Linked DNA regions of Lacibacter sp. H407. The main gene of each other region encodes a partner of the protein of the gene in region 2 in a complex. Links are inferred from orthologs where the notes say so. Each region holds a gene or a part of one and is shown on either strand. Other genes may lie near its edges. The genes, in order: accD and accC.

The links.
Region 1: the proteins of accC (region 2) and accD are in contact, whole or in part, in a solved structure (PDB 8UXZ), measured with the Escherichia coli proteins. The link is inferred for Lacibacter sp. H407 from one-to-one orthologs.

Annotation. Positions count from the first base shown.
Region 1 is NZ_JBBKTU010000001.1:3,931,500-3,934,676, forward strand. The notes cover bases 336-3,177. They hold accD (acetyl-CoA carboxylase, carboxyltransferase subunit beta), read right to left. Parts: upstream 2,295-3,177; coding sequence 1,377-2,294; downstream 336-1,376. Other genes in these bases: WG989_RS16950 (SET domain-containing protein), read right to left, coding at 336-435; WG989_RS16955 (VOC family protein), read right to left, coding at 464-835; smpB (SsrA-binding protein SmpB), read right to left, coding at 868-1,344; fbaA (class II fructose-bisphosphate aldolase), read right to left, coding at 2,335-3,177. In the rest of the region: more of WG989_RS16950, read right to left, coding at 25-335.
Region 2 is NZ_JBBKTU010000003.1:39,546-42,806, forward strand. Bases 80-3,005 are described here. They hold accC (acetyl-CoA carboxylase biotin carboxylase subunit), read right to left. Parts: upstream 2,249-3,005; coding sequence 911-2,248; downstream 80-910. Other genes in these bases: WG989_RS20550 (glutamine synthetase III family protein), read left to right, coding at 80-784; accB (acetyl-CoA carboxylase biotin carboxyl carrier protein), read right to left, coding at 2,356-2,844. Also shown: more of WG989_RS20550, read left to right, coding at 1-79; WG989_RS20565 (T9SS type A sorting domain-containing protein), read right to left, coding at 3,027-3,261. UniProt on the Escherichia coli protein: This protein is a component of the acetyl coenzyme A carboxylase complex; first, biotin carboxylase catalyzes the carboxylation of the carrier protein and then the transcarboxylase transfers the carboxyl group to form malonyl-CoA.

The DNA.
Region 1 (3,177 bases), on a different replicon or contig from region 2:
CGCTCTGCAAGACTTTAGACACGGCTATTCTTCACTGTCAACAATTTTGCCGTAGTCGATGAATAATTCTTCGCCGGCGTTTATGTCACGCAGTGTTTCAAAATCTTCACCGTCATTAATGGAGATAATATTTGGAGATTCGTCGTGATTCAAAAAGTTTACAATGTCCATCACCTTAAAGCCATAATCAGGAACATAATAATGATCTTCATCAAACAAACAATAGGTTTCAACCAGCTCTCTACTGTAATCAGGCAATGCATCAATTTCACTTCGTTCAATTTTGATCCACTCACCAATATTTTTAGAGAACAATCCACGCTGACCTTTCGGAATATCCCGCAACGCAAATACACCATTCCCATGAATGGGAGAGGGCTTCATCATTACCCAGGTATCGTGTTTCAATTCGTGGAGCAGTTGTTCTTTGGTCATTAAATCTTTTGTTATTGATGAGTAGAGTTTATACAGTTTGCAGTTTGCAGGAAAATGAAACTTTAAACCCGTTCAGATCTCTAAACGAAACATTTTTTCGCCCGTAGAAAGTAGCATGCTCAATGTCTATGCTTATCCCAAAATTGGTAAGGCGTTCAACCATTGCATCTATTGAATCGATGTTAAACCACAAATGAACATCTTTCTCGTCGGGGATGTTGGGTCTCTCATCAGGGCCAATCATAAAACCAGCATTGCCGAAATCCAGTTTAGCCCAATTGATTTCGCATTCGGGTTCCCATAAAAGATTTGTGGCGCTGCACTGGAATCCAATCTCTTTATACCAATCTATTGTATTCTGCAGATCTTTTACTTTAATAAAAGCAATACACTCTGTCATAGATTTCAAATGAACATGTATAATGAATACTCTTACTTCAAATACTTCTTCATGTCACGTTCCACATCACGGTTACGGATGGTTTCCCGTTTATCGTGCAGTTTTTTTCCTTTGCCCAAGCCTACTTCTATTTTGGCTAAATTATTTTCAGTAAAAAAAATGCGGAGTGGAACCACGGTAAAGCCTTTCTCTTTCATCTTATTTTCCCACTTCTTAATTTCCTTTTTATTGAGCAAGAGCTTTCGATCGTGTACAGCAAGGTGATTATTGGTAGTGCCGAATTTATATTCAGCAATGTGCAAACCTTTGATCCAAAGTTCGTGCTTGTGAAAGAAACAATAGGAATCACTGAAACTCACTTTTCCTTCACGGATCGATTTTACTTCTGTTCCAACTAATACCATTCCCGCTACCAACTTATCTTCAAAGTAGTATTCATGAAAGGCCGAGCGGTTTTTTAATTCAATCATTTTTACAAACAAAAAAGCAATCAATAAAAGTTGAATCAACTTATATTGATTGCAAATATAAACTTGTTCAATCAGTTCTTAAACAGTGTAAACAATACCCCGAATTTCTGTTTCATTTCCTTACGGTCTACAATGAGATCGAGAAATCCGTGTTCCAATAAAAATTCGCTGCGTTGAAAACCTTCAGGCAAATCTTTCTTAATGGTTTCTTTAATCACACGTGGACCGGCAAAGCCGATCAGTGCGCCCGGTTCACCAATATTCAGATCGCCCAGCATACCAAACGAAGCAGTAACACCGCCAAACGTAGGATCGGTCAACAGCGTAATGTAAGGGAGTTTTGCATCGCTCAACTGCGAAAGTTTACCGGAAATTTTTGCCAGCTGCATCAATGAAAATGCACTCTCCATCATCCGGGCACCACCGCTTTTACAGATCATGAGCATAGGGAGCTTATGTTCTATGCAATAATCGGCACCACGTGCAATTTTTTCACCCATCACACTACCCAATGATCCACCAATAAAATCAAAGTCCATACAACACACAAGCGCAGGATGTCCATCAATTTTCCCGACAGCCACACGGATCGAATCATGCAGGTCAGATTTTTTCCAGATATCTTCCAATCGTTTTTGATACGGCTTCAGATCAGTAAATCCGAGATGATCTTTGGAACGGATGTTATCAAATAATTCAGTGTATTCATCACCATCAAACAACAAGTCATAATATTCAGAACTGCCGATACGGTGATGATAATTACACTTGGGGCATACGAATTTATTTTCAGCCAATTCGCCGGATGTAGTGGTGTACTTGCATTCCGGGCATTTGGTCCATAAACCTTCCTGTATTTCTTTTTTCTCAGATGTAGAAGTGAGAATACCCTTCTGCACCCGCTTGAACCACGACGAACGTAACGCATCTTCCTGTGGAAGATCGTCACCCGTTAGGTTCTTCTCTATATCCTCTTCTTTTTTTGCCATCGTTTCTAATTTATATGACGCCAATTAAAAGTAGTAACAATTATGCATTCCTGTTGATACAGTTCAGATCGTCAAAGGCTACTTCAAGACGCTTGATAAAGCTCTCTTCTCCTTTGCGTAACCATACACGTGGATCGTAGTGTTTTTTGTTAGGACTATCAGGGCCTTCCGGATTTCCTAATTGTCCTTGTAAATACCCTTCGTTCTTTTTATAGTTGTTGAGAATACCTTCCCAGAACGCCCATTGCAGATCGGTATCGATGTTCATTTTAATTGCACCATAACTGATCGCTTCACGGATCTGGTGTTGAGGAGAACCGCTACCGCCATGGAATACAAAGTAAACCGGCTTAGGGCCAGTACCAAGATTCTTTTCAATATAGACCTGACTGTTATGCAAAATAATCGGAGTCAACTGAACGTTACCGGATTTATAAACACCATGTACATTTCCAAAAGCAGCAGCAACAGTAAATAATTTACCTACTTTGCTCAACTCAGTATAAGCGTATGCAACATGCGCCGGTTGCGTATAGAGTTTTTCATTATCTACATCACTGTTATCTACACCATCTTCTTCGCCGCCGGTTACACCCAGTTCAATCTCAATTCCCATTCCTAACGGAGCCATACGTTTGAAAAACTCAACTGAGGTATGAATATTTTCTTCCAATGGCTCTTCGCTGAGATCAAGCATGTGTGAACTGAAAAGAGGTTGTCCTTTTTCTTTATTGAATTCAACACCTGCATCAATCAACCCACTGATCCAGGGCAGCCATTTTTTTGCAGCATGGTCGGTATGCAATACAACAGGCACGCCGTAATACTTTGCCACATTATGAATATGTAATGCACCTGAAATGGCGCCACGGATATTTCCCTG
Region 2 (3,261 bases):
CGGAAACAAATTTGAATTCCGTGCTGTAGGTTCAAGTGCAAACTGTTCAAACGCAATGACGGTGTTGAACGCTATTATGGCGCAAACACTTATCACCTTTAAAGCAGAAGTTGATGCGTTGATCGAGAAAGGTGATAAGAAAGAAATTGCGATCATGCATGTGTTGCAGCGTTATGTTGCAGAAAGCAAAAAGGTATTGTTTGAGGGTGATGGTTACAGTGAAGCTTGGGCAAAAGAAGCTGAAAAGCGTGGATTGCCAAATGTGAAAACAACACCGCTTGCATTGGATGCAATGGTTACTAAAAAATCAAAAGAGCTGTTTGAAAGCACAGGTGTATTTACACACGCTGAACTGGAAGCACGTCATGAAATTGAACTCGAGAACTACATTAAGAAAGTACAGATCGAAGGACGTATCATGGGTGAGCTTTGCACAAGCCACATCTTACCTGCTGCGATCCGTTACCAGAACATTCTGATCAACAACATCAAAGGATTGAAAGATATCGGCGTAAAAGCTGATTCGTATGCAAATCAATTGCAGATCCTTGAAAAGATATCGGTTCACATCAATAAAGTGAGCGACTTGGTTGAGCAGATGATCGAAGCACGCAAAAAAGCAAACAACCTTACTGACACAAGAGCAAAAGCAATTGCTTATTGCGATGATGTTAAGGGTGTGTTCTTTGATGAGATCCGCTACCATGTTGACAAGCTTGAGTTGCTTGTTGATGATGCAAGCTGGTATCTGCCGAAATACAGAGAGTTGTTATTCTTACGCTAAGAAGCTACTTACTAATTTGGTTATAGTAAAAGACCTGCAGAAATTGCAGGTCTTTTTTCTTTTCATTTTATCCAAATAAAAAAGCCACTTAAATAAGTGGCTTTCGGGTATTAAAACAAGATCAACTTATTTCATTGTAAATCCTTCCAAGAACTTCGTTGTGAAATTTCCTTTCCGGAAATTTTCATCCAACATCAATTGCTGATGGAATGGAATGGTTGTTTTTACACCTTCGATCACATACTCACTCAATGCACGGCTCATGGTGTTGATGGCTTCCTCACGTGTACGGGCAACCGCAATAATTTTTGCGATCATTGAATCGTAATAAGGAGGAATTACATAACCCGCATACACATGCGAGTCGATACGGATACCATGTCCACCCGGCTGATGCAACGTGGTGATCTTTCCGGGAGATGGACGAAAATCGTTGTATGGATCTTCCGCATTGATACGGCACTCAATGGCATGCATCTGGGGCTCATAATTTTCACCGCTGATCTTTTCGCCTTGGGCGATCAATATCTGTTCTTTGATCAAATCAAAGTTGGTTACCTCTTCCGTTACGCAATGTTCTACCTGGATACGTGTATTCATTTCCATGAAATAGAAATTGCGATGCTTATCCACCAGAAATTCGATGGTACCTACACTTTCATACCCAATTGCACTTGCCGCTTTGCAGGCTGCATCACCCATTGCTTTTCGCAGCTCGGGCGTCATGAAAGGTGATGGCGATTCTTCTACCAGTTTCTGATGGCGACGTTGAATTGAACAATCACGCTCACTTAAATGACATACTGTTCCGTAGCGATCACCAGCAACTTGTATTTCAATATGACGTGGCTCTTCTACAAACTTTTCCAGATAGATGCCATCATTTTTAAATGAAGCTCCTGCTTCATTCTTCGCCATATCAAAATTACGTTCCAATTCATCTTCACTCCACACCACACGCATTCCTTTACCACCGCCACCTGCTGTTGCTTTTAAAATAACAGGATAGCCAACTTCACTTGCAATTTGTTTGGCATGGTCCACACTTTCTAATAATCCACCACCGCCCGGCACTACAGGAACCCCGGCTTTGATCATCGTTTCTTTGGCAGTGATCTTATCACCCATTGAACGAATCTGATCGGGCGTAGGTCCAATAAATTTAATTCCGTTTTGTCCGCAGATCTCGGCAAACTTTGCATTCTCTGCTAAAAAACCATAACCCGGATGAATGGCATCTGCATTGGTAATCTCAGCAGCTGCAATAATATTGGGAACATTGAGGTACGATTCTGCACCGGCAGGTTTTCCAATACAAACCGCTTCATCCGCAAACTTCACATGCAGACTCTCTCTGTCGGCAGTAGAATAAACAGCCACCGTTTTAATACCCATTTCACGACAAGTGCGGATAATGCGTAATGCAATTTCACCACGGTTGGCAATCAATATCTTTTTAAACATGGAGACAATTTGAAAATTTGAGAATTAGATAATTTGAAAATGAACGGCAATCTGAAATTTGAAAATGGTTTTGCATTTTCAAATTTTCAAATTAACACATTCTCAAATTAACTTGGGTCTACGAGGAATAATGGCTGATCATATTCAACAGGCGATTGATCTTCCACCAATATCTTTACGATCTTACCTTTTACTTCGCTTTCAATTTCATTGAACAGCTTCATCGCTTCAATAATGCACACCACTTTACCAGGTGTAACTTCTGAACCCACTTCAACAAACAGTGGTTTATCAGGAGATGGCTTGCGATAAAATGTTCCGATCATCGGACTCTTGATCGTGATGTATTTGCTGTTGTCATCAGCAGGTGCAGCAGTAGTTGTTGGGGCAGCTGGTGCAGCAGCAATAGCAGGTGCCGGAGCAGGAGCCGGAGCTAATGCAGGAGCCGATTGAAACTGACCAGAGATCACTGTTTGCTGTATGATCTCGTCTTTTTGTCGTATGGTTACTTTAAAGTCTTTTTCTTCAATTGTAAGTTCACTGAGATTCGATTTGTTGACCAATTTTATCAACTCCTGAATTTGCTTGAAATCCATGATCGTGAGGTTTAATTTAGTGAATAATAACGGGCGGCTAAGATAAGGGAATCAGTTCCAGAAATGAGCAATTTTTTACAATTTCGGGCAAAAATGGGCCAAAAATGCCCAAAATCATAAGAAAAACGACAAAAAACAGGCAAATCCGATGGCTCAAAAAATGCCAAGTTGATTCAAGAGTATTACTGAATAATGAACCTGCACGTGTACTGATCCTTTCCTACACGAAGACTGATCAGATAAAATCCTTTGGGCAAGTTACTGATGTCAATTGTTTGGTTAAACTGCTCCGTTGCAATTTGTCCTAAATTGGATCGATGCACAACCTTGCCATTCATATCTATGATCTGCAGATTCGCATTGCCGCTCAATCGTCCTTTTCTGAAAATAGTCACCAATCCGTTTGAGGGATTCGGG